One region of the Micromonospora craniellae genome, then DNA from elsewhere that is predicted to be linked to it. Evidence: riboswitches for the same ligand, from Rfam matches in the RefSeq annotation. Region 1 holds a riboswitch; the other holds the start of a gene.
What was found. Region 1 has a riboswitch for cobalamin ahead of metE (5-methyltetrahydropteroyltriglutamate--homocysteine S-methyltransferase). Riboswitches for the same ligand answer to the same signal wherever they lie in the genome.

Region 1 (14,786 bases):
ATCCTCGTACGAGAGCGGGACCTGCGGGACGGACGACACCCCATGATCATGTCAGCCGATCGACCAGAGTGGACAACCGGCCCCCCACTCACCTCAAGCTGAATACGTACGATGGTCTCGCCCTTGACGGACAGGGTGGTCTCGGTGAGCCGGTCGCAGTCGAACAGTTTGCCGTCGAGGATCACGTACGGCCAGCCGTCGGCGGCGGCCCGACGCAGAGCGGTGTGCAGGTCGGTCGCCTGGGCGGCGAGTACGGCTACGCCCTCGTCGCGGTAGCGGTAGGCGGTGGCCCGGGAGATCCCGAATCCGGCGGCCAGCAGGGTCAGGTCCTCGGCTTTGCGGAACCAGATGAGCACGAGAAGTGCCTGGTGGAAGCAGGTCAGGGCGCGGGTGTCACGCCGGGTTCCGCGGGCTCGGCGTTCGGCGGCCAGCAGCCGGCCGAGGTACTGCACGAGTTCCCTGGGGACATCGATCATGGCACGATAGGCGATCACGCGGAGTCCTCATGGTGTAGGTGATCTTGTGGTGAGAACTACCTACCGAGGACTCCGCGTCCTCTTCCAGCACCGTCCGATCTCAACAGTTTCGCCCGTGTCGCACCAATCAACACATTCGCGTCGCTGAGATCAGCTCTTGTGAACACGAACGTGGAAAGCGAGGCAAAGATTGATGACGGTCTCGTGGACTGCGGTGCTGTATGGGAGATGGAGGTTGTTTGGCCCTCCGGAGCCGGCTTGCGGAAGCAGGCTTCAAACCACCACGAGGGGCGTTGGCTGAAGACCGTCGTCCTGAGCGTCGTTGGAGAAGGCGTGACTGTGATCGCGTCAGGTATGGACCGGGAAGATGAGCGATGAACGTCGAGTTCTCTGTCGTTGACGTGTCGAAACTCAGTCAGACGACATCAGAACCGAGGCCGGAGGTGAGTCTCGGGATGAGCCTGGGGGATATCCGCTTACTGCCCAGGTGGTGTCCGGCATATAGGCAGCATGAGCCCGGTCCAGGCTCTCATACGGAACGTGTGAAGGCGGACCCCGATACTGTCCGTCGGTTGACCGGCGGCGAGAGGGAGGACTCCAAGCGGAGGAGACCGCGAGGAGCAGAGTACCGATGCGGGGCCGCTGGCGGACTCGCCCGTAGTAGCTGTGAACCGCCTGCGTATCGCAGTGGGTTGGGGAGCGAAGGGGCGGGGTCGTTCAGGCTGGTTTGTGCGGTCAACCGTGAGGGAGGAACCGCGTGAGTCAGCCAGGGTTGACAGGCAAGTCGCACGATATCCCAAAGCGGCTGATCTGGGCCGCGTGGTTGAAGGTGAAAGGTAATGGCGGAGCGGCCGGGGCCGACGGAGTGACGATCGAACAGTTCGAAACGAGGTTGGCTGACAACCTCTACCGGCTGTGGAACCGTATGTCGTCGGGCAGCTATTTCCCCGGCCCGGTCCGGGCGGTGGAGATCCCGAAGAAGGGTGGGGTCAGGATTCTGGGCATTCCCAATGTGGTCGACCGGGTGGCGCAGACGGTGGCGGTGCTGGTGTTGGAGCCGGAGGTGGAGAAGGTGTTCCACGACGACTCGTAAGCATTCAGGGCCACTCCATGACGTAGCCGTTGGTGGCAGTGTGTGATGGGTGGTGGCGGTCGTTGCTCGTGGTGGGTTAGCCGGGTGCCCAGGCGGGTGGTGTCCAGGGTCGGCCGAGGATGGCGTCGCGGATGGCGGTCATGACATCCGCGCCGTGTTTGGTCACTGTGGAGACGTAACCGCGGATGGCGTAGCGGTGTTCGGTGACCTTCTCGCTGGTGAGCCGTCCGGAGATCTTCTGCTGGGTCTTCGCGGGCCGTAGGTCGCGTTCGGCCTGGTTCGACGTGGGTGGGATGCGCAGGTCGGTGGTGAATCGCAGGATGTCGGCTTCTCGGTCGTGGAGGTCTTCCAGCAGTGCCCGGTGTTTCGGCTGTTTACGGCCGTCCACCCGGGCGACCTCCTTGAGCCCGATCCGCACGCCGTGCCGGTAGGCGTCGATCAGCGGGCCGGCGATGTGTTCGCCGATCGCGGGCAGGTTCTGTGCGCGGGCGAGGTTCGCGGCGTGGACGAGTCCCTGTAGCGCCTGGCGGATCTGGATCGGCCAGTGCGCGTCGGGGTAGGTCTCGGCGGCGTCCTGACAGTCGCGGATCAGGTGGGCTACGCAGAGTTGGTGGACCAGGTGGGCGAAGATCTTCGCGTCGTAGTTCTGGTAACGGTCGTGCACGACCACCCCGGTCAGGTCCGGCAGGACGAACACCTTGAACGTGTCGAGGCTGCGGTCACCGAGCAGGTACCAGGTGTAGAGGCGGGTGCAGGCGACCAGAAGGTACTTCTTGACCTTGCGGGCACCGACCCGGATCGGGGTCTCGTCGCAGGAGACCACATGCGCGAGGGCGATCAGCGTGCGGATGATCCGGTTCGACTCGGCCACCCCCGCCGCGGCCCGGCCGATCAACGCGTGGACGAACCCGTCCGACGGACGCGAGCCGGTCAACGCGGCGACCAGGTCAGCGCACCGGGCCACCGGAATCGCGTGCACCACCATCAGATAGACGCACCACGCCTGAAGATTCGGCCCGTACGAGACGCCTGCGTCCGGCACCCCCTCGGGGCGGGCCGCCACGTGCATCGCCCCGCACCCGCAGCGCACCGCGTGCCGATCATGCTGGGTGACCGTCGCCGTCATCGCCGGCACATCGACCTGCTGATGCGAGGCGTAAACCCCCAGATCAGCCGCCGATGCCAGATCCGATCCGCATCCACACGGCCCGCCCGGAAAATGATCCACAATGCCGTCCGGAAACGGTGACCAGGACAGCTGCGCACCCGGCGCACCCCGCTGCTTACCCCGCGACCGCTTACCAGCACCGGCTGCCGGCACCGGCGTGGACACCTCCGCCGGCGGCGTCCGTCCCGGATCATCATCCTTCGACGGCGGCATCCCCGAGTTCCCACTGTTACGCGACACCAGGCGTTCCAACCGCGCGACCCGATCAGTCAACTCCCGGTTCGCCTGGGTCAACTGTTCCACCTGAACGATCAGCCGTCGCGTGAGTCCGATCAACTCCTCGCGCGACAACTCCTCCAAGCCCGGCACCCACCGATCACAACACATCGATCGCACCCGGCCGCGCATCGACACACCGTCAAGATCGACCCAGCCCGTCAATCACAGACAGCCACTCACGGCCACCACCCGGAGTGGCCCTGAATGTTTACGACGACTCCTACGGATATCGTCCCGGACGGTCCCCGATTGATGCGATTCGGGTGTGTCGGCAGCGGTGTTTCAAGAAGGACTGGGTCGTCGATTTGGACGTCAAGGCCTTTTTCGACTCCGTGCGGTGGGATTTGATGCTCAAGGCGGTGGCGCGTCACACGACTCACCCGTGGGTCATGCTGTATGTGGAGCGCTGGTTGAGAGCGCCGATTCTGATGCCCGACGGGACCCTGACCCATCGGAACAAGGGGACACCGCAGGGTGGTCCGATCTCCCCGTTGATCGCCAACATTTTTCTGCACTACGGCTTCGACACCTGGATGGGCCGTGAGTTTCCCGGGGTCGGGTTCGAGCGGTTCGCAGACGATGTGGTGGTCCACTGCGTGACCGAACGTCAGGCGCAACAGGTGCGTCAGGCGATCGATCGTCGGTTCGCGGACATCGGGTTGCAGTTGCACCCCGACAAGACGCGCATCGTGTACTGCAAAGACGACCGGCGCCGTCTCGACTACGAGCTGGTGACGTTCACGTTCTGCGGGTACGCGTTTCGTCCCCGGAAGGCATGGGACAAGATCCGCGGAAGGGCCCGGACCGGGTTCCTACCCGCGGTTGCCCCGGGGAAGCTGACCGATATGAGCCGCAAGGTCGCGTCCTGGGTCAATGCCATTAAGTTAAGGCGTCTGGGCAGGCCAGCCTGGGTATGGCGGGCCCGTCGTGGCGGGTGGTCCGGTCGGTGGGTCGTTTGACGCGGTAGGAGTTGTGGCGGGCGCGTTTGATGACGCGGGGGCAGCTGCGGTCGCGTCGGGGCGGGTTCGGCTGGTGGCGGATCTCGGTGAGGGCATCGTCGAGGGCGGTGGAAAGGTGCTCAGGGGGTAATGGCCGCCTGGTCGGTGACCTGGCGGCGTACGACGCGTAGGCCTTTGACGAACGACATGCGGTCGGGGTCGTAGCCGGCCGGGTCGGCGGCTTCCAGCAGCAGTGCGCGGATGGCGTAGTGGGCCAGCAGTAGTCCCCACATCTGCTGTTCGGCCAGGTCAGGGACCTTCGATCGGAGGACTTCGCCGCGGCCGCGCAGGTCCGTCTTGATCTCGTTCAGAGTGGACTCTTCTTCCCAGCGCTGCTGGTAGGCACCCGCCAGTTCCATCGCGGGGACCTCGTGGTGGTCGGTGAGGGTGGTGACCACCACGATGAGTTCGCCGTCGGGGTTGCGGTCCGGGACGGTGTACTCGACCACCCTGACGAGGCGGGCGAGATCGGCCGGGATCTCCTGGCCGGTCCGGGCCTGCTCGACCAGCCTGGCCCGGCGTTGCGCGGACAACCCCGCCTTGAAGATCAGTGCCTGGTAGGAGCCGTCCGCGAGCCACCGCAGATGCCCGATGGACACGCTCGCGCCGACTCGCCAGGCAAGGTCCGCGCCGGTGGCGGCGAAGGAGTTGAACAGGTCGAAGGAGTACAGGCCCGCGTCGGCCAGGACCAGCATGCCCGGCCCGACCCGCCCGGCCAGATCCTTGATCAGGGTACGTTCCCCGGTGCGGCACGACCCGAGTACCGCCCCGACGATCGCGTGGCTGCCGCACTCGGCCAACGCCGCGATGTGCAGCTTCGGGTACGCCGACGCCTTCGGCCCCGACCCCATCCGGTCGAAGCGTTCCACGTTGGCCGGGGTGTCGGCCACGTCGAGGGTGGTCGCGTCGATCGCCATCAGCCGGCGCCGGGCCAGCCAGGCGCCCTTGGTGCCCGGTCCAGCCAAGGGCACGCACGCCCTGTCGAACAACATCTTCACCGGCTCGGCGCCCAGCCGCTGACGTGCCTGGGTGATCGCCGACGCCGTCGGGACCTGCCAGTCATCGTCCCAGGAACCAAGTCTGCGCAGGTTACCCACCAGCCGGCGCATCACCTCGTCAGAAGACTCGGCGCAGAACAACCCCATCGCGATCACGTAACGGATCATCACGTGCGCCGGCAGCCGCCGGACCCGCTTCTCACGCCGCCCGCTGCGGTTGAGTACCTCTTCCAGCAGATCCCGGTTGAACCGGGCCGACACCACCCCGAGCCCGATGTGATCGGTCAACCGGCCCTGCGGCCGCAGCGACTCCACCCCAGACGACGTCACGCCACGGCACGGTACCGGCCCGCCGACCCCTAGTCAGCTCACCGCGCTGACCAGCACTGATGCCTTAACTGAACGGCATTGCGTCCTGGCGGCTACATCGACGCACGACCGGCAACCTGGCAGACCTCGCCGTAGAGGTCAACCCTGTCCTTCGGGGCTGGTTGAACTACTTCACCGTGTTTTACCCGAGCGCGGTCTACCCGATCGGCAAGCGCATCGATCGTCATCTGATGCGCTGGGCGAAGTGGAAGTACAAGCGACTCAAACGCAGCGACGACAGAGCTCGAGTATGGCTACGAGACGTCCGGCAACGGTCGCCCGACCTGTTCGCGCACTGGGCGATGCGGTACACGACCTGACAACCGAACGGCACGAGCCGGATGAGTCGAGAGGTTCACGTCCGGATCTGTGGGGGACGGCGGGTGAAACTCCCGCCGTCTACCCGGCAGCAACGCATATGGGTTGATTGGCGCGACACGGGCGAAGGCGGCGAGTCGGGCGGCAGTGGAAACAGGCGTGGAGCCATCGATAGACATGTCCTTGCGACAGATCCCGGAACCTGTCAAGTCAACTGAGACAATTTCTTGATTTTGTTTAGCTTTGTGCTGGTGGAAGAGGGGCTCCGGCCGAGGTCACGGCCTGTTCCGGGTGGCTGTTGTCGGGTTTGTTGATCCATGCCCGGTCCGGTAGCCGGGGTGGTTGGGGACGGCGGCGTCCGAACCGTTCGGGATGTGCGGCCCAGGCGGCGTCGAGGGTGCGTTGCCGCTGTTCACGGATCTGTCCGGCGGTGCCGTGGTGGACCGATGCCGGGGTGTGCAGGCCGATCCCGGAGTGCCGGTGTTCGTGGTTGTAGTAGCTGTAGAACGCTTCGCAGTGCTGTCGGGCGTGCTGGATCGATCCGAACCGCTCTGGGAACGTGGGGTCGTACTTGAGTGTCTTGAAGCTGGCCTCGATGTACGGGTTGTCGTTGGAGGTCTTGGGCCGGCTGTGGCTGCGGCCGATTTTGAGATCGGTCAGCAGCTGGGTGACGGTCTTGCTGGTCATCGCGGCGCCGCGGTCGGCGTGCACGGTCAGCTGATCGGGGTTCACGCGTTCGCGGGCGGCGGCGTCGGCGATCAGCGCTTCGGCGAGTTGGCCGTCCTCGTGGGCGGCGACCATGTGCCCGACGACGTAGCGGGACCAGATGTCGATCACCGTGTAAAGGTGGAACCAGACGCCCTTGACCGGGCCGCGCAGCTTCGTGATGTCCCACGACCACACCTGATTCGCGGCGTCGGCGACCAGTTCGGGTTTGGTCCGGGCCGGATGGGTGGCCTGGCTGCGGCGTTCGCCGGTCTGCCCGGCGGCCCGCAGGATCCGGTACATCGTGGACTCCGAGCACCACCAGCGGCCCTCGTCGAGTTCGCGGGCCCACACCTGCGCCGGGGCCAGATCCACGTATGGCGGGCTGTTGAGCAGGTCCAGGACCTGCCGGCGTTCAGGCTCGGTCAGCGCGGACGGCGGCGGCTTACGCGGCGCCCGTGGCCGGGAGACCAGCGGCGGGGCACTACGGCGATACAGCGTCGCCCTCGACAGGCCGGTCAGCCGGCACGCGGGCGCGATGCCCCACAACGGCGTCAGCGCCGCCTGCGCCTCGGCGAGGACGAGTTCGGCATCGCCACGGCATCCGCGCTCTCGGAGAGCAGTTCCAAGAGCGCGTGAGCTTTTCCCATGATCGACAACGCGGTCTGGGTCTTGTTCAACTCGGCCTGCAGGCGGGCGTTCTCCCGCTGAAGACGGGAAAGTTCAGCGTTCTCGGCCTTCTTCGCCGCCCGCGCAGCCGATTGCCGCCGGTCCGTCAGGCCGGCCGCGGCTCCGGCATCCCGCGCCTTGCGCCAGTCGAGAAGGTGTGAACCGTACAGCCGTTCCCGGCGCAGAATCGCCCCGCGAGCCGCCGCATCCGGCGCCGACTCGTACTCGTCCAGAATCCTCGCCTTGAACTCCGCGGTGAATGTCCGCCGCTGGGGCCGGGCGTCCGGATCCAGACTCTCATGGGGCCTCGACGTCATGCTGATGTGCTCTCCTCAGGGCCGTCCAGGAAGAGTATCCCCTGGTAGACGGGCTGTCTCACATCAGCGTGACAGGGAGGGGTCCGCAGCGCGCAACAACACCTGCGCCCGCTGCACCAGCCGATGCTCGACCGTACGCGACTTGGCAAGAGACTCCAGCAGTTCCCGCTGACCTGTTTCGAGCGCCAACGGCGCGGCAGCACGTGTCACACGCAAAGCCTACTAGGCCGTGTGTCATAAGTGCCCGTGGCCCTGCTGTGAGGTGATCGGCTGGGTGTGTCGGTGATCGATATGCGGTGAGGTCTCCGGTAGATGGGTTATCGACCAAGACAACCATCTGCACGGAGACCTCGTGGCCAGCGTAGTGGTGACGAGGCGGCACGACCTGACCGACGCGCAGTGGGCGGTGCTGGAGCCGTTGCTGCCCGGGCGGAAGAAGCCGGGTCGGCCGCCGAAGTGGAGCAAGCGGCAGCTCATTGACGGGATCAGGTGGCGGGTCCGTACGGGTGCGCCGTGGCGGGACGTGCCGGACTGCTATGGGCACTGGCGCACGGTGTACGGGCTGTACCGGCGCTGGCAGCGGGCGGGGGTGTGGGCGGGGATCCTGGCCGGGTTGCAGGGTAGGGCCGACGCGCTCGGGTTGATCTCCTGGGACGTGAGTGTGGACTCCACGATCGTGCGGGCGCATCAGCACGCCGCCGGCGCCCGCCGGGGCAGTCACACGCAGGTCGAGCCGCCGGGCGGCAGCAGCGCCGCCGAGCCGGCGGATCACGCGCTGGGCCGGTCCCGGGGCGGTCTGACGACCAAGCTGCACCTGGCCTGCGAGCAGGGCCGCATGGTGCTGGCGTTCGTCATCACCGGTGGGCAGCGCGGCGACAGCCCGCAGTTCACCACTGTGCTGGACCGCATCCGGGTGCCTCGTCTCGGTGTCGGGCGGCCCCGGTGTCGGCCGCAGCGGGTCCTGGCGGACAAGGCGTACAGCAGCAAGGCCAACCGCGGCTACCTGCGGCGCCGTGGTATCGGCTGTGTCATCCCGGTCAAGGCCGACCAGGCCGCGAACCGTCGTAAGAAGGGCTCGGCGGGTGGCCGGCCACCCGCCTTCGACCCCAGCGCATACCGGCAGCGTCACGCCGTGGAGTGCGGCATCAGCCTGCTCAAACAGCACCGTGCCGTGGCCACCCGCTACGACAAACTCGCAGTGCGCTACGAAGCCACCGCCACCATCAGCATGATCGACAACTGGCTCCGGCGCCTCGAACGGCACTTATGACACACGACCTAAACGGCTAGCTATTTACGAGACACAACACTAGTCCGTGCCGGTCAGGGTGTCGGTTCCGGCGGTGAGCGTGCAGTCATGAGTTTCTCCTTGTGGTCGTCGGCGAGTTCTGCGCGGACGTATCCGCGAAGAAGGTTTCGGCCGGTGCACCGGTCTCGGCCGCCGACCCTAGTGATTGCTGATTGCAACCAGTGTCGACTTTAGGTGGCGTGGTGGTAGATTGCAATCACTCGCGGGGAGGAAGGCAGATGCACAGGACGCCGCGTTCGGGATGTCCGATCAACACCGCTGTCGAGGTGCTCGGCGATCCGTGGGCGATGCTGGTGCTGCGCGACGTCATGTTCGGCAATCGCCGGTACTTCCGTGAACTGCTGCTGGGCTCCGAGGAGGGGATCGCGAGCAACATCCTGAGCAGCCGGCTCAAGCAGCTCACCGCTGCGGGTCTGCTGACCCGCGAGGACGCCCACCGAGGGCAGCGGGCGATGTACTCCCTCACCGAGGCGGGGATCCAGGTCCTACCCATCATGGTCCAATGCCGTTCAGTTAAGGCATCAGTGCTGGTCAGCGCGGTGAGCTGACTAGGGGTCGGCGGGCCGGTACCGTGCCGTGGCGTGACGTCGTCTGGGGTGGAGTCGCTGCGGCCGTAGGGCCGGTTGACCGATCACATCGGGCTCGGGGTGGTGTCGGCCCGGTTCAACCGGGATCTGCTGGAAGAGGTACTCAACCGCAGCGGGCGGCGTGAGAAGCGGGTCCGGCGGCTGCCGGCGCACGTGATGATCCGTTACGTGATCGCGATGGGGTTGTTCTGCGCCGAGTCTTCTGACGAGGTGATGCGCCGGCTGGTGGGTAACCTGCGCAGACTTGGTTCCTGGGACGATGACTGGCAGGTCCCGACGGCGTCGGCGATCACCCAGGCACGTCAGCGGCTGGGCGCCGAGCCGGTGAAGATGTTGTTCGACAGGGCGTGCGTGCCCTTGGCTGGACCGGGCACCAAGGGCGCCTGGCTGGCCCGGCGCCGGCTGATGGCGATCGACGCGACCACCCTCGACGTGGCCGACACCCCGGCCAACGTGGAACGCTTCGACCGGATGGGGTCGGGGCCGAAGGCGTCGGCGTACCCGAAGCTGCACATCGCGGCGTTGGCCGAGTGCGGCAGCCACGCGATCGTCGGGGCGGTACTCGGGTCGTGCCGCACCGGGGAACGTACCCTGATCAAGGATCTGGCCGGGCGGGTCGGGCCGGGCATGCTGGTCCTGGCCGACGCGGGCCTGTACTCCTTCGACCTGTTCAACTCCTTCGCCGCCACCGGCGCGGACCTTGCCTGGCGAGTCGGCGCGAGCGTGTCCATCGGGCATCTGCGGTGGCTCGCGGACGGCTCCTACCAGGCACTGATCTTCAAGGCGGGGTTGTCCGCGCAACGCCGGGCCAGGCTGGTCGAGCAGGCCCGGACCGGCCAGGAGATCCCGGCCGATCTCGCCCGCCTCGTCAGGGTGGTCGAGTACACCGTCCCGGACCGCAACCCCGACGGCGAACTCATCGTGGTGGTCACCACCCTCACCGACCACCACGAGGTCCCCGCGATGGAACTGGCGGGTGCCTACCAGCAGCGCTGGGAAGAAGAGTCCACTCTGAACGAGATCAAGACGGACCTGCGCGGCCGCGGCGAAGTCCTCCGATCGAAGGTCCCTGACCTGGTCGAACAGCAGATGTGGGGACTACTGCTGGCCCACTACGCCATCCGCGCACTGCTGCTGGAAGCCGCCGACCCGGCCGGCTACGACCCCGACCGCATGTCGTTCGTCAAAGGCCTACGCGTCGTACGCCGCCAGGTCACCGACCAGGCGGCCATTACCCCCTGAGCACCTTTCCACCGCCCTCGACGATGCCCTCACCGAGATCCGCCACCAGCCGAACCCGCCCCGACGCGACCGCAGCTGCCCCCGCGTCATCAAACGCGCCCGCCACAACTCCTACCGCGTCAAACGACCCACCGACCGGACCACCCGCCACGACGGGCCCGCCATACCCAGGCTGGCCTGCCCAGACGCCTTAACTTAATGGCATTGCATCATGGTCGTGCTGGCTAAATGGGGCCTCGAATTCCGAGACGGTTCCCCGCGTTTGCGTGCCCGCGCGGAACTCCTACGCGACGGCGGCCCCGAACTCCTGGCTGAGATGATGGACGAGCTCCGCGAGCTCCACCTGGGCATCCCGCGGCCAGACCCCACCGCGCCGCGCCCCAGCCAACGACTGCAAGCGGCCTACGACAACGCCGTGCACGTCACCGTTGCCGTGTAGCCCTCGCCGCGAGACGGCAACACGAGCGACCAGCGTCCGCAGCCCGCCGTCCCGCAGGTCGGACGCGATGGCCCGGACAGCGGTGTCGGATGCGTACCATGTCCGGTGGTGCTGGTTCGTCCCGTCCGGATGGGCGGAACGTCGTAAGAGGGAACCCGGTGGGAGACCGGGACTGCCCCGCAGCGGTGAGTGGGAACGACCGCCGTCATTTGAGCACTGGGCCGTGAGGTCTGGGAAGCGACGGCCAGTAGGCGACCTGGTGTCATGCCCGCGAGTCCGAAGACCTGCCAGCGCTGCGCACACCGCCGGTGTGCGCTGCCGGCGGCCTCTCGGGAGGGCCTGGGCGGAAAGCCGGTACCCGAGGTGTACCTGCCTTCCCTCCCGTGTCCGCCGGGCACTTCGAGGGAAGGACCCCCAAGGTGAGTACCCCATTCGGTCAGAGCACCGTGCTCGGCTACCCACGCATCGGCGCCAATCGTGAGCTGAAGAAGGCGGTGGAGGCGTACTGGGCCGGTAGCGTCGACGCCGCCGGTCTGGAACGTACGGCCGCCGGCCTGCGGGTCGAGGTCTGGCGTGCGCTGCGCGACGCCCGTCTCGACGCGATTCCGTCGAACGTCTTCTCCTACTACGATCACGTGCTCGACACCGCCGTCGCCGTCGGCGCGATCCCGACCCGGTTCGCCCGGCTGGGCCTCTCCGCGCTGGACACCTACTTCGCCATGGCCCGTGGCGTGGACGCCGAGCCGGCACTGGAACTGACGAAGTGGTTCGACACCAACTACCACTACCTGGTGCCGGAGATCGACTCCGACACCGTCTTCACCGCCGATCCGGCCAAGGCCCTCAGGGAGTATGCCGAGGCCGCTGAGCTGGGCATCACCACCCGGCCGGTGCTCGTGGGACCGGCCACGTTCCTGCTGCTGGCCAAGGGCGACGATCCGTTCGCCCGCCTCGACGACCTGGTCGAGACGTACGCCCGGATCCTCACCGCGTTGGCTGAGGCGGGTGTGGCCTGGGTGCAGTTGGACGAGCCCGCATACGTCGCCGACCGCACGCCGGACGAGATCGACGCGCTGCGGCACGCCTACACCCGACTGGGCGAGCTGGCGCAGCGGCCGCGGATCTTCGTCGCGACCTACTTCGGTGAGCTCGGTGACGCGTTGCCGGCCCTGTTGGGCACTCCGGTGGAGGCGGTCGGTCTGGACCTGGTGGCTGGGCCGGGTAATTTGCGTCGGCTTGCGGCCGCGGGTCCGCTGGGCGGTAAGACGATCGTCGCGGGTCTGGTCGATGGCCGCAACATCTGGCGTACGGACCTGCGGGCTGCCGTCGCGGTCGGTGCGACGGTCGCTGGCCTTGCTGATCACGTGGCGGTGTCCACGTCCTGTTCGCTGTTGCACGTCCCGGTCGATCTGGGTGCGGAGACCCGCCTCGACCCTCGGCTGTCCGAGCGGCTCGCGTTCGCTCGGCAGAAGGTCGACGAGGTGGTCGTGCTCGGTCGGGCGTTGCGTGACGGCGCCACGTCGTTGCCCGCCCCGGTGCCGGCCACCCCGGCGCAGTGGCGTCACGACGATGTCCGTGGCCGCCTTACCGCCCTGCGGCCCACCGACCGGCAGCGCGGCGACTACTCCACGCGGGCCACCCGCCAGCAGGAACGGCTCGGGCTGCCGGAGTTGCCGACCACCACGATCGGGTCGTTCCCGCAGACCGGTGAGCTGCGCAAGGCCCGTGCCGCGCACCGGGCCGGCAGCCTCGACGACGCCGGCTACGCGTCGCGGATGCGTGCCGAGGTGGAGCATGTCATCCGACTGCAGGAACAGTTGGGCCTGGACGTGCTCGTGCACGGTGAACCGGAACGCAACGACATGGTGCAGTACTTCGGCGAGCAGCTCGACGGCTTCGCGGCCACCGAGCACGGCTGGGTGCAGTCGTACGGCTCCCGTTGTGTCCGTCCTCCGATCATCTACGGCGACGTGGCGCGCAGGGCGCCGATGACGGTGGAGTGGTCCACCTATGCGCAGTCGCTGACCAGTAAGCCGGTCAAGGGGATGCTCACCGGTCCGGTCACCATCCTGGCCTGGTCGTTCGTGCGTAGCGACCAGCCGTTGGCGGACACCGCCGACCAGGTCGCGTTGGCGCTACGTGACGAGTGCCGTGACCTGGAGTCCGCCGGGATCCGGGTCATCCAGGTCGACGAGCCGGCGCTGCGGGAGACGCTGCCGTTGCGCAAGAGCGACCAGAAGGCGTACCTGGACTGGGCCGTCGGCGCGTTCCGGCTGGCCACCAGCGGCGTCGCCGACGACACCCAGATCCACACCCACCTGTGCTACTCGGAGTTCGGTGAGGTGATCAGCGCCATCGACGCCCTCGACGCCGACGTCACCAGCATCGAGGCGTCCCGGTCGAAGATGGAGGTCCTCGACGACCTGGCCGCGATCGGCTATGGCCGGGGTGTCGGCCCCGGGGTGTGGGACATCCATTCGCCCCGGGTGCCGCCGCGTGACGAGGTGATCGAGGCGCTGCGTCGGGCCGTCGCGGCCGTGCCGGCCCGACGGTTGTGGGCGAACCCGGACTGCGGGTTGAAGACCCGCGCCTACCCGGAGGTCGAGGCGTCCCTACGACACCTGGTCGCCGCCGCCGCCGAGGTCCGCGGCAACTGACATCGCCACGCCGGGCGATCCCACCACAGGATCGCCCGGCTCGACCCGGGAGGGACATTGAACGTCGAATCGACTGCTTTCCGTGCCGCGATCGAGGCTGTCCGCGCGGTGGAGCCGCGTATCGCCGATGCGATCACCAAGGAGCTGCACGATCAGCGGGAGTCGCTGAAGTTGATCGCCAGCGAGAACTACGCCTCACCGGCGGTGTTGCTGGCAATGGGTAACTGGTTGTCCGACAAGTACGCGGAGGGCACGATCGGTCGCCGCTTCTACGCCGGCTGCCAGAATGTCGACACCGTCGAGGCGGTCGCGGTGGAGCACGCCAGAGCGCTCTTCGGCAGCCCCTACGCCTACGTCCAGCCGCACTCCGGCATCGACGCCAACCTGGTGGCGTACTGGGCGATCCTGGCGGACCGGGTCGAGGTACCGCATCTGCGCAGGTTCGAGCGGCGGCAGGTCAACGACCTGACCGACACCGAGTGGGCGCAGCTGCGGAGCGCGTTCGGCAACCAGCGGATGCTCGGCATGTCCCTGGATGCCGGCGGCCACCTCACCCACGGATTCCGGCCCAACATCTCCGGCAAGATGTTCGACCAGCGCAGCTACGGCGTGGACCCGGCCACCGGGCGCATCGACTACACGGCGCTGCGGGAGACGGCCCGCGAGTTCAAACCGTTGATCATCGTCGGTGGCTACTCGGCCTACCCGCGTAAGGTCAACTTCGCGGCGCTACGGGAGATCGCCGACGAGGTCGGGGCGACCTTCATGGTCGACATGGCCCACTTCGCCGGGCTGGTCGCCGGCAAGGTCTTCACCGGCGACTTCAACCCGGTCGCGCACGCACACATCGTCACCACCACGACCCACAAGAGCCTGCGTGGCCCCCGCGGCGGGGCGGTCCTGGCCCAGCCCGAGCTCGCCGACCAGGTCGACCGCGGCTGCCCGATGGTGCTCGGCGGCCCACTCAACCATGTCATCGCGGCGAAGGCGGTCGCGTTCGCCGAAGCCCGTCAACCCGCGTTCGCCGCGTACGCCCAGCAGGTCGTCGACAACAGTCAGGCGCTCGCCGACGGGCTGATGCGGCGCGGCGTCCGTCTGGTCAGCGACGGTACCGACAACCATCTCGTGCTGATCGACGTGCATCCGTTCGGTCTGACCGGCC
Region 2 (14,786 bases), 400 kb from region 1:
TCGGTGGCCGAGGTGACCAGCGCCGCCAGCGATTCGCGGTCGACCTTGCCGGTGGCGGTCAGCGGCAGGCTGTCCAGCAGGTGGATGCGCGCGGGCACCATGTGCGCCGGCAGGTGGGCGGCCAGGTGGGCACGCAGCGCGGCCGTGGTCGGGGTGGCCTGCGGTGCGGGCAGCACGAAGGCGTGCAGCCGGGGGTACGGATCGGCATGGTGCAGGACGGTCGCGGAGGCGACCTCCGGGTGGGTCCGCAGCACCGCCTCGATCTCGCCGGGCTCCACCCGGTGGCCGTGGATCTTCACCTGGTCGTCGAGTCGGCCCAGGAACTCCAGGGTCCCGTCCGGCGCGAGCCGCCCCCGGTCGCCGCTGCGATAGAACCGCTCGCCGTCGTGGACCACGAACGCCGCCCCGGTCAGCTCCGGCTCGCCGAGGTAGCCGGTGGTGAGCCCGGCACCGCCGAGGTACAGCTCGCCGGCCGCGCCGGGTGGGCACACCCGCCCGGCCGGGTCGACGACGCGTACCACCGCCCCGCCGACCGGGCGGCCGATCGGCAGCCGGCGTACCGTGTCGTCCGGCCGTTTGTCGATCAGGTGCCAGGTGGCGTTGATGGTGGCCTCGGTCGGGCCGTACAGGTTGGTGATCCGGGCGTCGCCGTAGAGGTCGAACCAGCGCCGGACCGCCACCGGCGACAGCTCCTCGCCGCCCACGTGCACCCAGCGCAACGCGGTCAGGTCGGGTGCCTCGCCGTGCCGGCGTACGTGCTCCTCGGCGCTGCGCAGGATCCGCTCCCACAGGGTGGGGACCGAACTCCACACCGTGATCCGGTCTGCGGCGATCCGGGACAGCAACACCTGCGGGTCGCGGAGCTGGGCGCGGGTGAAGGTGACCACGGTGGCCCCGACCAGCAGCGGGGCCAGGATCTGCCGGACCGACGCGTCGAAGCAGCTCGACGCCGTCTGGGCGAGCCGGTCGCCGGGCCGGTAGTCGAAGGTGGCCACGGCCCAGTCGAGGTAGGTGCGCATCGACCGATGGCTGACCGGTACGCCCTTGGGCCGCCCGGTCGACCCCGAGGTGAAGATCACGTACGCCGTCCGGTCCGGTGCCGCGTCGGGCACCGACGGGACGTCGTGTTCCTCGACCGCGTCGTCCGTGCCCGGGCCGAAGAGGACCGGTCGTGCGGCAGCGTCGAGGCGGGCCGCGATGGCGGCCGACTCGTCGTCGTGCAGCAGCAGTCCGGCTCCGGCGCGGACCAGATGGTCGGCGAGGCGGGTCGGCGGGTGGGCCGTGTCCAGCGGCACCCAGGCGGCACCGGCCCGCAGGATGCCGACCACCCCGACGACGGTCTGCGGGCCGGGCGCGGTGAGCAGGCCGACCCGGTCGCCGGGACGGACGCCGTGCCGGGCGAGCAGCGCGGCCACCCGGTCGGCGTCGCGGTCAAGTGTCCGGTAGGTCATGGTCCGCTCGCCGGTCGTCACGGCCACTGCGTCCGGGGTACGCCGGCAGACCGCCCGGATCCGGGCGGTCACGTCGCCGCCGTCGACCGGCTGCCGCTCGACCTGGTCGGCGTGGGCGGACCGCTGCCCGGCCGGACCGGCGTCGGAGCGGTGCGCCACGGCCCGGTCGGCCTCGGCGGACCGCTGTCCGGCGGGGGTGGCGTCCAGCGCGGTCGCCGCCCGCTCCACGGTGGACAGCGGCGGTCGGCCGGTGGCGATCGTGACGAGGTCGTCCCGGTGCTCGGCGGCGAGCCGGGCCACGGTCGCCCGGGTGAACAGTCGGCGCGGGAAGTTCCAGGACAGGCCGAGACCGTCGCCGGACTCCCAGCAGAGCAGGCTGAGCCGGGTGGCGGCGGAGCCCGAACCGGCCGCCGTGGGCGTGACGTCGACGGGACAGTCCGGATCGCGGGTGACCGGGAACCGGGCGAAGCTGAACCCGGCCGGGCTGGCGGTGCGCGGCCCCGCGCCGGGCCGGTCGAGCAGCCGGGCCAGGTCGAGGCTGGTGACCGAGCCGTGCCGCTGCGCCGCCGACCAGGTCACCCGGAGCCGGTCGGCGAGCTGCCCGACCGGCTCGTCGGGATCCACGTCGATCACCACGGGCAGGGTGTCGGCGAACGGCCCGACGATCCGGTCGATGCCGGCCAACCGGGCGTCCCGACCGGCCCGCGCCACCGTCACCGGTACGCGTCGCTGCCCGCCCCACCGGGCCAGGCAGCGCATGTACCCGGCCAGGAGCAGGTGGAACAGCGACACACCGGCCTGAGCGGCCCGCTCCCGCAACACCGCCACCAGCTCCGGCGCCAGCTCACCCTGATGGGTCAGCACGGGCGGGCCGGGAGGCGTGTCCGGGTCGCCGTCGAACGGCAGCCGCAGCGCCGCGCCGCCGGCCAGCAGGCCCCGCCAGTACGCCAGATCCTCCGGCGCGGGCACGGTCACCTCGCGCGCGTACGCGTCGAATCCGGGGGCCGGCGGTCGGACCACCGGGGCGCGACCGTGGGCCAGTGCGGTGTAGTCGGCCCACAGCTCCTCGCTGAGCAGGTTCAGGCTGAACCCGTCCCCGGCCGCGTGGTGCAGCACCAGCATCAGGTGGGCCCGATCGGCACCCTCCCGGACGAGAACCACCCGCAGCGGCGGCTGTCGGGTCAGGTCGACCGGGGTGTTGCACAGCCGCTCCCCTGCCTCGGCGAGCGGCTCGGTGAGCGACCGCACCGCGTACCAGTCCGGCGTCGTCGGAGCCGGGTGGACCGGCACGGGCGGGACCACCTGCCGAGGCGTACCCGGACCGGGCGTGAACCGGACCCGCAGCATCGGGTGGCGCGCCTCCAGGCGGGCCAGCGCCTGCCCGAGCAGTCCGGCGTCGAGGGGACCGGTGACGGTCTGCTGGACGAAGGCGAAGCTCGCCACGGTGGGGTGGAGCCGTTCGTTGACGTGGAAGGCCCGCTGCACGGCGGTCAGCGGGAAGGGCTCGCCCTCGACCAGCGTCCGCGACTCGTCCAGCGGCGCGCGCGCCGTGGGCGGGACCGGCTCGACGCCGCGCGCTCCGGTGAGATGGGCGGCCAGGTCGGCGACGGTGGTGTACTCGAAGAACAGGGTGACCGGCAGGTCCCGGCCGAGTTCCTCCTCCAGTCGTTTGACCAGGTCCACTGCGGCCAGCGAGTCCAGGCCGAGGGCGAGGAACGAGGTGTCGTCGGCGATCTCGTCGGGCCGCCGGTGCAGCGGTTCGGCGAGTAGTCGCCGCAGCAGCCGGGCCACCTCGCCCCGCCCCGGCCCGCCGTCCACACCGGCCGGTCCACCATCGGCGGCACCGACGGCAGCGTCAGCGGCACCGACGGTGGCGTCGACCGGGACGGCGGGCGGCGGGGCGGCGACCCGCGGGACGGCGACCGGATCCGCGACGACGAGGTGTGCGGCGTCGACGTGGCGGGCGACCGCCAGGCCGCGCAGCGCGTCGTCGACCCGCATCGCCCCGGTGCCGGTCCGGCCCGTGCGGGCGGCCATGCCGGTGTCGCTGATCGCGGCGAAGCCGACCGCCTGGACGGGACGGCCGGCGGCCCGGTGCGCGGCGGCGAACGCGTCGAGGAACCGGTTGGCGGCGGCGTAGTCGCCGATCGCGCCGGCCAGGCCGGGCAGCACGGCGCTGACCGACGAGAACCCGACCAGCACCGTGCGGTCGTGGCCGTGTCGACGCAGCGCTTCGGCGAGCAGGTGACTGCCACGCACCTTCGGACCCAGCACGGCGAGTACGTCCTGGACGGACTTGGCGCGCAGAGTGCCGACCCGGACGGTGCCGGCGGCGTGGAACACGGTGTCGACCCGGGGCACCGCGGCGAGCAGGGCGTCGACGTCGGCGGGCACGGTCACGTCACACCGGTGGTACGTCGCCGTCGCGCCCCGCGCGGTCAGCTCCGCCAGCAACGCGGCCGGTGCCCGGTCGGACCGGCCGGCCAGCAGCAGGGTCGGTCCATCCCGGCGGGCCAGGGACCGGGCCAGCGCGGCGCCCACGCCACCGGCACCACCGACGATCAGGTGGACGGCACCCGCGACGGGTCCGCCACCAGCAGGTTCGTCGGTCCGGTCCGCGGCCGTCGGCACCGGATCGAGGAACCGGGCCAGGCGGCGTCCGCCCCGCCAGGCCACCCCGGCCCCCACGAGCGGGCCGGGCGAGGCGTGCCCGTCGGCGGGTGCCGGGTCCCCGGCGAAGGCGCACATCTCGCGGCGGACGGCGTCGACCCGTGCCGCCGTACCGTCCGACGAGGACAGATCCACGGCGTGCACGAGCAGGCCGGGACGCTCGTCGGCGAGCGCGGCGGCCAGCCCGGCCAGCACCGCCTGCACCGGGCGGCCACGCTCCGCCGCCGCGCCGGTGACGTGCACGTCCTCGGTGACCACCAGCAGCCGGCCTGGCCGGTCGACACCCTCGTCGATCAGGGCGCGGACGGCGCGTACCTGCTCGGCGACGGCGACGTCGAGCGCGGCCACGTCCGGCGTGTCCACCGCCGCCCCGGCGAGCAGCACGGTGGTCTCCGGCGGCGGTCCGGAGGCGTCCGGAGCGAGGTCCGTGGGAGTGTCGGCCCGTGCCGGGTCGGTGCGGACCTCGATCCCGTCGGCGGTGAGCGCGACGGCCAGGGCGTCGGCGAACGGGCCACCCACCCCCGGGCCGCACAGCCGCACCCGCCGGGCAGGCACGCCCGCGACCGTCGGCACCTCCCGCCAGGCGACGGCGTGCACCGGTACGGCGTGCGCCGGCCCCGGTGGCGGGTAGGCGCGACGCGCGAACGGATAGGTCGGCACCGGCACCCGCCGCCGACCGGCGTACAGGGCGGGCCGGTCGAGCGGACTACCCCGGGCCCAGAGCAGTCCGGCCGTGGCCAGCAACGACGCGGTACCGGTGTCCGACCCGCAGCGCACCGCGACCACCCGGGTCAGGCCGGTCCCGGCGTCCGTCAGGAGGTCGACGCTGTCCCGGGTCGGGTCGGCGACGCCCAGCTCGACCACGGTGTCGTACCCGTCGTCGTGGAGCCGGCGCCACGCCGCGCGCAACTCCGGCCCGGTCGCCGTACCGGTCACCCACCGGACCGGGTCCGGCGGATCCCACCGCCCGGCCGCCGGGCTGAACACCGGGACGCCCCGCAGCGCCGCGAGGGCGGCGTACCCGTCGTCGGCGTGGCGGTCCTCGGCCGGGTCGGCGAGTGCGACGGTCCGCCGCACCGCCTCGGCGACACCCAGCGCGCCGCTGGCGGCGGCCGCCGCCAACTCACCCACCCCGTGTCCGAGGAGCGCGTCGGGCCGTACGCCCCACGCGGCGAGTTGCCCGGCCAACGCCAGGGCCACCACCACGCCCGCCGGGCCGGTGACCCGACCGTCCGGCTGGTCCGCCTCGCCGTCCCCCAGGCACCAGGACAGCAGGGGTCGTCCCGCCACCGGACCGGCGGCGGCACAGGCCCTGGTCAGCAGGGCCCGGAAGACGGGGAGCCGGTCGTGCAGGTCCCGGACCGCGGGTGCGGGCAGTGGCGGTCCGTCGCCGGGAAAGACGAAGACGGTACGCGGCCGACGGCGGACCGGCTCGTCGCGGTACGCGCTCGCGGCGGCGGCCAACCGGTCGGCCAGCCCGGTGCCGTCGGCGACGAGCGCCAGCCGGTACGGCGCGTCGTCGCGGGACGTCCCGGCGCTGGCGACCACGTCGGCCACGTCGAGGTCGGGCCGGGCGCGCAGGTGCCCGGCGAGGTCATGGGCGCTGCGCCGCAGCGCGTACGCCGACCGCGCGGTGAGCGTCACCAGATGCACGCCGGTGCCGGCCGGCGGAGGAGCGGGTTCGCGGGGTGGCGCCTCGCACAGGACGGCGTGCGCGTTGGTGCCGCCGAAGCCGAACGCGTTCACCCCGGCGACCAGCGGCCCGGGTGCGGTCCACGGGCGTGCCTCGGTGACCACCGCGAAACCGGCGGCGTCCAGGTCGTACCGGGTGGACGGCCGGACGTGGTGCAACGACGGCGGCAACTGCCGGTGCCGCAGAGCCAGCATCACCTTGAGCAGCGCCGGCATCCCGGCGGTGTTGAGCAGGTGCCCCAGGTTGGTCTTGACCGAACCCAACCAACGGGGCATGCCGTCGGGACGGCGGGGGAACGCGGCGGCCAGTGAGCGCACCTCCACCGGGTCACCGAGCCCGGTGCCGGTGCCGTGGGCCTCGACGTAGGAGACGGCGGCGGGATCGAGCCGGGCGTCCGCGTACGCCCGGGCGATGACCTCCCACTGCCGTTGCGGGTTCGGGGCGAGCATGCTCAGCGACCGGCCGTCGTTGCCGACGGCGGTGCCGGCGACCAGGGCGAGCACCCGATCCCCGGCGGCGTACGCGTCGTCGGTGCGGCACAGCACCAGCGCCGCGCCACCCTCGCCGGGCACGAAACCGTCGGCGTCGGCGTCGAAGGCGCGACACCGCCCGGTCGGTGACAACGCCTCGGCGGCGTCCAGCAGCCGGTAGGCGGTCTCGGTGAGGTGGAGGGTCACCCCGCCGACCAGCGCGATGTCGCACTCGCCGGTGGCGAGGCTGCGCGCGGCCAGGTGCAGCGCGACCAGCGCCGAGGAGCAGGCCGTGTCCACCGCGATCGCGGGTCCGACGAGGTCCAGCGTCTGCGACAGCCGGGCCGCGACGAGATTGCGCAGGTTCCCGACCAGAGCCGCGGGTGCGGTGACCGGACCGGCGGCGGCCAGCAGCTCGGGGTAGGCGCTCTCACCGACGGCGGCGAAGACACCGATGCGGCGGCCCTGCCGACGCGGGCCGGCGTACCCGGCACGGTCGAGCGCCTCGTACCCGATCTCGAGGAACAGCCGGGCGTGCGGGTCGGCGAGCCGGGCCTCCTCGTCGGTGAGCCCGAAGAAGTCCGCGTCGAGGCGCATCGGATCGTCCAGGAAGGATCCCCAGCGGGGACGTCCGTCCTGCGGCGTCCACCGGTGACTGGGCACCGGCCGTACCGCGTCGACGCCGTCGACGAGGCAGCGCCAGAACTCGTCGGGGTCGTCCGCGCCGGGGAACCGGCAGGCCATCCCGATCACCGCGAGCGGCGCCGTACCGGGGCGGGCGTCCTGCGACGCCGGGGCGCGCCCGCCGGGCGGTGCCGGCCGGGTCGCGGGCGGCCCGGCCAGGATGCGGTCGGTCAGCGCGGCGACGGTGGGGCAGTCCCGCAGGTCCGCCGGATCGAACGTGGCGCCGAGGGCGTCCTCCAGCCCGGCCAGCACCTCCATCGCCTTGAGCGACGACCCCCCGATGGCCAGGAAGCGGTCGTCCGCCGTGATGGTGTCGGCGGGCCGGTCCAGCACCCGGGCCCAGACCGCCCGGACGATCTGCTCGACCCGTCGCCGGGACAGCGGCCCCGAGCCGTCCGACGGCGGCCCGGCCACCGGGCACGCCGCTCCGGCCGCCGATGGGTGCGCGACGCCGAGTGCGGCCGGGTGCGCACCTCCGTGCGCCGGTGGGTGCCAGCGGCGTTCCCGGTCGGTGAAGTCGCCGGCCAGGTAGCGTTCGCGCATCCGTCGCCGCCGCAGCTTGCCGCTGGTGGTCCGGGCGAACGTGCCCGGCGGCAGCGGCAGCACCCGCACGTCGTCGTGCCCGGCCGCCTCGGCGACCCGGGCCCGCGTCGCGTCGAGCACCACGGCCGCCCCGACCGGCGGACGGGCCCACGCCACGAACACCACGATCCGCTCGCCGCCGGTGTCCGGGTCGGTGCAGCCGACCACCGCGGTCACCGTGGCCGGCAGCCCGACGGTCGCGGCGGCCACCGCCTCCAGGTCGGGGGCGTGGAACGTCCGGCCGTTGACGAAGATCACGTCTTTCGCGCGGCCGGTGACGCAGAGCCGGCCGGCGTGCCGGAAACCCAGGTCACCGGTGCGCAGCCAGCCGTCCACGAAGGTCTCCCGGCTGGCCTGCGAATCCCGGTGGTAGCCGCGCGCCACGTTCGGGCCGCGTACCTCGATCAGGCCCACCCGGTCCTCGGGCAGTGGCCGGTGCCGTTCGTCGACGATGCGGACCTCGCAGCCGGGCACCGGGTACCCCAGGTCCATCAGCTCCACGGCGTGGGTACCCGGCCCGGTGGGCACCGCGCGGCCCTGGCTCAGCGCGGCCCGGTCCAGCACCAGCGGCGCGGCGACCTCCCCCGGCGGCGGGAAGGTCACCGCGAGGGTCGCCTCCGCCAGCCCGTACACCGGTCGCAGGGCGGACGGGGCGAGCGCGGCCGGGCGGACGTGCGCCAGGAACGCCCGCCATACGGTCGGGGAGATCGGCTCCGCGCCCACCACCACGCACCGGACCCGGCTCAGGTCCAGCGTGGCGAGGAGGTCCGCCGGCACCCGGCGGACGGCCAGCGCAAGCGCGAAGTTCGCCGCCGACAGCAGGGTCGCGCGGTGCCGGTGAGCGGTGGTGAACCACAGCGCCGGGCGCTTGGCGAACGCCAGCGGGGGGACGCGGACCTGCTTGCACCCGATGGCGAGCGGGGTCAGGTGGGTGCCGATCAACCCCATGTCGTGGAAGAACGGCATCCAGGTGACCAGCACGTCGTCCGGCCCGGCGCCGCTGGCCAGCCGGGCCTGCTCCACATTGGCCAGGACGTTGGCGTGGGTCAACTCCACCCCGCGCGGCGCGCCCGTGCTGCCGGAGGAGAACTGCAGGAACGCCACGTCGGTCGGTGCGGCGGCGAACAACTCCTCCGGCGGGGTGCCGGTACGCAGGTCCGCCAGCCGCAGCACCGGGCCCGCCAGCCCGTCGGCCACAGCTTCGGTGGTGTCGTCCACCACGGTCACCGCGTCGGTGAGCAGCGCGCGGACCGCCCGTACCCGGGCCGGCTCGGGCGGCAGCGGCACCGGGACCAACCCGGCGGCGAGCGCCCCCCAGAACAGCGGCTGGAAGTCGTCCCCGGCGTCGGCGAGCAGGAGCACCGGGGTGCCTGGGACCACCCCCGCTGCCCGGTAGCCGCCCGCGATTCGCAGCGAATCGTCCCGCAGTTGCCGGAAGGTGACCGTCCGTTCGGCGCCGTCGTCGCGGACGTGCACCACGACCTGGTCGGGTGTCCGGTTCGCGGCGTGGACGAGGATGTCGAGCAGTGCCCGTCGGTCGCCGGGTCCGGCCGCAGTCTGCACGCGACGATGCTAGTGGGCATGATCGAGTACCCGGCCGGGCGGTCGGCGGGGTGAACTACATCCGGCACACGACACGCCCGGCACAGCATCTGGTGTTGCCATCTCCGCACCGCACCCATATATGGTGTGCCCTGTAGCTGGTTCGGCCGCCGCTCCACGACGGTCGAGGCAAGAGGGAACTCGGTGGGAATCCGGGACTGCCCCGCAGCGGTGAGTGGGAACGACCGCCGTCATACGCACTGGACCCGCCAGGTCTGGGAAGCGACGGCCAGTAGGCGCGAGCACCAGGCCCACGAGTCCGAAGACCTGCCAGCGTGCCGCACGCGACGTGTGCGGCGGTCGAAGGCCGCGCGGGACAGCCGACGCCATGGGCTGGTCAGTCACGGCAGGAGTGCCGTCGGGTGACCGGCGGCGTCCTCCCGCGCGGACCCGACGATCTCGGGGACAGGCGTGAGGAGGGGGAACATGACGGTGACCCAGGAGCAGGCGGGGCCGGAGCAGCGCCGGCACGTCATGCAGGTCCGCAAGCGGAACGGCGACACCGAGCCGGTGGACGTCAACAAGATCGTCAAGGCGGTGGAGCGGTGGGTCGCCGACCTGGACGAGATCGACCCGCTGAGGGTGGCCACCAAGACCATCAGCGGGTTGTACGACGGCGCGACCACCGCCGAGATGGACAAGCTGTCGATCCAGACCGCGGCCGAACTGATCGGTGAGGAGCCGCAGTACTCGAAGCTGGCGGCCCGGCTGCTGGCCGCGTACGTCGACAAGGAGGTCCGTGGGCAGCAGGTTGCCAGCTTCAGTCAGTCCATCCGGTACGCGCACGGACTGGGCCTGATCGGCGACGATACCGCCGCGTTCGTGGCCCGCAACGCGCGCAAGCTGGACGACGCGATCGACCCGGCGGGGGACCTGCGCTTCGAGTACTTCGGTCTGCGGACGGTCGCCGACCGGTACCTGCTGCGGCACCCGCAGACCCGGCTCGTGGTGGAGACGCCGCAGTACTGGCTGTTGCGGGTCGCCTGCGGCCTGTCCCAGACGCCCGGCGAGGCGATCGGCTTCTACCGGCTGATGTCCAGCCTGGCCTACCTGCCGAGTTCGCCGACGCTGTTCAACTCCGGCACCCGGCACACCCAGATGTCCTCGTGCTTCCTGGTCGACTCGCCCCGCGACGAACTCGATTCCATCTACGAGCGCTACCACCAGGTCGCGAAGCTGTCCAAGTTCTCCGGTGGCATCGGGATCTCCTGGTCCCGGGTACGCGGTCGGGGAGCGTTGATCCGGGGCACCAACGGCAGGTCGAACGGCATCGTGCCGTTCCTCAAGACGCTGGACGCCGGGGTGGCCGCGGTCAACCAGGGCGGCCGCCGCAAGGGCGCGGCCTGCGTCTATCTCGAACCGTGGCACCCGGACATCGAGGAGTTCCTCGAACTGCGGGACAACACCGGCGAGGAGTCCCGGCGGACGCACAACCTGAACCTCGCCAACTGGATCCCGGACGAGTTCATGCGGCGGGTCGAGGCGGACGGCGACTGGTCGCTCGTCGACCCGTCGGACGCGCCCGAACTGCCCGACCTGTTCGGCGAGGCGTTCAACGAGGCGTACCGCGCGGCGGAGAAGAAGGCGGTCAAGACCGTCAAGGCCCGCGACCTGTACGGGCGGATGATGCGGACGCTCGCGCAGACCGGCAACGGGTGGATGACGTTCAAGGACGCCTCGAACCGGCTGTCCAACCAGACCGGCGCACCGGGCAACACGATCCATCTGTCGAACCTGTGCACCGAGATCCTGGAGGTCAACGACGATGCCGAGACCGCGGTGTGCAACCTCGGGTCGGTCAACCTGGGCGCGCACGTCACCGCGGACGGCGTCGACTGGGAACGGCTGCGGGCGACGGTGCGTACCGCCGTGGTGTTCCTCGACCGGGTGATCGACATCAACTACTACCCGGCCGAGCAGGCGGCGGCGTCGAACCCGCGCTGGCGTCCGGTCGGGCTCGGGCTGATGGGTCTGCAGGACGCGTTCTTCACGCTGCGCCTGCCGTTCGACTCCCCGGCCGCCCGGGAGTTGTCGACCCGGGTGCAGGAGGAGATCTTCCTGACCGCGTTGGAGACGTCGGCCGGGCTCGCCGAGCGGTTCGGCCCGCATCCCGCGTACGCCGAGACCCGGGCCGCCCGGGGCGAGCTGCACCCGGACCTGTGGGGTGCCGAGGTCGGTCAGGCCGGGCGGTGGGCCGCGCTGCGCGAGACGATCGGCCGGCACGGCCTGCGGAACTCGCTGCTGGTCGCGATCGCACCGACCGCCACCATCGCCTCGATCGCCGGCTGCTACGAGTGCATCGAGCCGCAGGTGTCCAACCTGTTCAAGCGCGAGACGATGTCCGGTGAGTTCCTCCAGATCAACACCTATCTGGTACGCGAGCTGAAGGCGCGCGGGCTGTGGACGGCCCCGGTCCGGGAGCAGATCAAGCGCGCCGAGGGTTCCGTGCAGGGCGTCGCGGAGATTCCTGCGGACGTCCGCGAGCTGTTCCGTACCGCGTGGGAGCTGCCGCAGCGGGCGCTGATCGACCTGGCGGCCGCCCGTGCCCCCTTCATCGACCAGTCGCAGTCGCTGAACCTGTTCCTGAGCGCGCCGACCATCGGCAAGCTCTCCTCGATGTACCTCTATGCCTGGAAGTCCGGGCTGAAGACCACCTACTACCTGCGGTCGCGTCCCGCGACCCGCATCCAGCAGGCCACCGTCGCCGTCACCCCTGGTGTGAAGCCGGTGGTCGCGGTGAGCGACGACGAGGCGCTGGCCTGCTCCCTGGAGAATCCCGAGAGCTGCGAGGCATGCCAGTGACCACCGTTTCCGAATCCAGCACCAGCGCCAGCGCGGGGCAGCGGCAGATGCTGCTCGATCCCGGCATGGATCTGACCCTGCGGCCGATGCGCTATCCGCAGTTCTTCGACCGGTTCAAGGATGCGATCAAGAACACCTGGACCGTCGAGGAGGTCGACCTTCACTCCGACCTCGCAGACCTGGCCAAGCTCTCCCCGGCGGAGCAGCACCTGGTGTCGCGGCTCGTGGCGTTCTTCGCCACCGGCGACACCATTGTCGCCAACAATCTGGTGCTCAACCTCTATCAACACGTCAACTCACCGGAGGGGCGGCTCTATCTCTCTCGGCAGTTGTTCGAGGAGGCGGTGCACGTCCAGTTCTACCTGAACCTGCTGGACACCTACGTCCCGGACGAGAAGGAACGGTTCGAGGCGTTCGCGGCGGTGGAGAACATCCCGTCGATCGCCCGCAAGGCCGAGTTCTGCTTCAGGTGGATCGACTCGATCTTCGAACTGCGCGAGCTGCGGACCCGGGAGGACCGTCGGGCCTTCCTGCTGAACCTGATCTGTTTCGCCGCCTGCATCGAGGGCCTGTTCTTCTACGGCGCCTTCGCGTACGTCTACTTCCTGCGTTCCCGGGGTCTGCTGCACGGCCTCGCCTCGGGCACCAACTGGGTGTTCCGCGACGAGTCCATGCACATGGCCTTCGCGTTCGAGGTGGTCGACACCGTCCGGGCCGAGGAGCCGGACCTGTTCGACGCCGAGATGGAGCAGCAGGTCAAGGACATGCTGGCCGAGGCGGTCGAGTGCGAGGTGCAGTTCGCCGCCGACCTGCTGGAGCAGGGTGTCTCCGGGATGTCGCTGGCCGACATGCGGGAGTACCTCCAGCACGTGGCCGACCGGCGGCTGGCCGTGCTCGGCATCGCGCCGATGTACGGCAGCGGCAACCCGTTCGCCTTCATGGAGTTGCAGGACGTCCAGGAGCTGTCGAACTTCTTCGAGCGGCGGGTGTCCGCCTACCAGGTCGGGGTGACCGGCTCGGTCAGCTTCGACGACGACTTCTGACCGGCTGAGGCGGACTGCTGTCCCGGGTGGCGTGACGCTGCCCGGGACAGCGGCGTCACCACGCCCTGGGCCCGATCCGGTCTCGTGTTCTCGGCGGCGCCCGGCTCCGGGTCACGTCGTCGGCCGCTGTCGAGCTGATCCGTATGCGCTATCGGGCCCCTCGGCGGATCGAGAGGCCGGCAGGTTGCGGGCTGGCAGGCTGGGCAGTGTCGGTGGCGCACGGTTGCTGGCCGGCCGGGCGAACGGCGGGACCGGTCACCACCGGGCCAGGACGTGTTCGGCCGGTCCCAGGTGATCCGTCGCCGCTGTCAGCTCGACAGTGCCCGTACCCGACATGGCGGCCCTCGGGCCGCCAACCCCCCCGCCTGCGCCGAGATTCAACGCGCGCCAGCGAGAAGGCCCAGAGAGTCGAGCGACTGCGGCGGCAAGCCGCTCGCGGTGGGCGGACCGGAACAGGTCGCGCCCGTACCCTGTCGCAATGTCTCTGCTGAGCCGGCCAAGGCCCCGACCTCAGCCGGGGCCGGTGCCGGCTCTCACAGGTTGGCGCAGTACCCGACGCTGACGGTGCTGGCCCCGGGCTTCAGGGTCCGGTTCCAGTCCACACCGCTGATCCGGTAGCTGCCGTCGGCCAGGCGCTCCCGGGTGAAGTTCCACGCGGTGTAGATGTCGCCCTCCAGGTCGACGATCGCGGTCCAGGCCACCGGCTTGTCGCCGTTGTTGGTGGCGGTGATGGTGGCGCAGTAGCCCCCGCCGCTGTCCGAGTTCCACCGGGCCACCCGGGTCAGCGTGACGTCCACGGTCGACCCCTCGACCAACCGGCCCACTCCCCATCGGGCGGTGCTCTGGTAGCCGACGCCCTCCTGCTCAGCCCAGTTGCGGATCGCCGTGCGCGTACCGCCGGAGGCGTCGTTGACCTGGAAGTCCAAGCCGTGGAACGTGTCGAGGCCGCCGTGCTCGAGCAGGCTGATCGCGGCCTCGACGGTGTAGCCGGTCGCGGTCCGCACGGTCGCGCTGCGCAGGCGTCCCGCCTGGAACGCCTCGTCTCCGGTGCCGAACGACACGACATTGTCCGCGTTGATCCGGATCTGGGTGTCTTCGTACCGGTAGGAACCGTTCTTGGCGTTACCGGCGTCGACGTAGATCTCCACCGAGTCCTGGGTCCACGGGTCGGACCCGGATACGTCCACCACCGGGTCGGTGACCTCGGCCAGCACGTAGAGCGTCTGGTCCCGCCACAGCGTGCGGACCTGTGCGACCGCACCGTCGGCGCCGGAGACCTGCTTGGCCGTGGTCACCGTGCTCGCCTGCGCCCAGACCGCGTCCACCGTGCCGTCGACGCCCGGCGCGCTCGACGCCCGGCGCACCTCCAGGTACGACAACTCCTCCACCAGGGTCAGGGTGCCGACCGCGCCCGGGGTGTTCCAGGCCGACGTGGTCCCGTCGTCGGTGACCCGTACGTCGAGGGGGAGCGTGTCCCCCCGGACGGCGTCGGTCAGCGGCAGGTGGGCGACCAGGTGGTAGCCGCCGTCCCGGACCGCTGCCACGGCCGGTACGTCACCGGTGCCGTCCCGCCGGACCCGGTAGGTCTCGCCGTCGAGGACGAACTCGACCCGGTCGTCGACGGAGACCGTGGCGTCGGTGACCGTGACGTACGCGGTGAGGTGGTCCGGTGCCCAGCGCAGCTGGAACCGGGCCGCCTCCTCCACCGGGTGCAACGGGAGCTTGCGCCAGGTCAGGTCCGCAGGCGCGGCGGCGGTGAGCGCCACGTCACCGGCGAAGACGGTGGCGG

Region 2: another riboswitch for cobalamin. It lies ahead of ID554_RS30040 (ribonucleoside-diphosphate reductase subunit alpha); the one in region 1 lies ahead of metE (5-methyltetrahydropteroyltriglutamate--homocysteine S-methyltransferase).

The regions. Positions count from the first base shown of each region.
Region 1 covers NZ_CP061725.1:148,426-163,211, reverse strand. The annotation lists gene ID554_RS00730 (transposase family protein) at 1-494, opposite strand, end outside; gene tnpC (IS66 family transposase) at 1-39, opposite strand, end outside; gene ID554_RS00725 (RNA-dependent RNA polymerase family protein) at 1,234-1,569, shown strand; gene tnpC (IS66 family transposase) at 1,646-3,106, opposite strand; gene ID554_RS00715 (reverse transcriptase domain-containing protein) at 3,211-3,975, shown strand; gene ID554_RS00710 (IS4 family transposase) at 4,095-5,342, opposite strand; gene ID554_RS00705 (group II intron maturase-specific domain-containing protein) at 5,411-5,701, shown strand; gene ID554_RS00700 (IS3 family transposase) at 5,937-6,953, opposite strand; gene ID554_RS00695 (transposase) at 6,959-7,390, opposite strand; gene ID554_RS00690 (hypothetical protein) at 7,454-7,600, opposite strand; gene ID554_RS00685 (IS5 family transposase) at 7,743-8,660, shown strand; gene ID554_RS00680 (winged helix-turn-helix transcriptional regulator) at 8,918-9,247, shown strand; gene ID554_RS00675 (IS4 family transposase) at 9,323-10,528, shown strand; gene ID554_RS00670 (hypothetical protein) at 10,740-10,967, shown strand; cobalamin riboswitch at 11,063-11,273, shown strand; gene metE (5-methyltetrahydropteroyltriglutamate--homocysteine S-methyltransferase) at 11,387-13,624, shown strand; gene ID554_RS00660 (glycine hydroxymethyltransferase) at 13,682-14,786, shown strand, end outside.
Region 2 covers NZ_CP061725.1:6,588,085-6,602,870, reverse strand. The annotation lists gene ID554_RS30045 (non-ribosomal peptide synthetase/type I polyketide synthase) at 1-9,113, opposite strand, end outside; cobalamin riboswitch at 9,235-9,441, shown strand; gene ID554_RS30040 (ribonucleoside-diphosphate reductase subunit alpha) at 9,579-11,954, shown strand; gene ID554_RS30035 (ribonucleotide-diphosphate reductase subunit beta) at 11,945-12,997, shown strand; gene ID554_RS30030 (endo-1,4-beta-xylanase) at 13,531-14,786, opposite strand, start outside.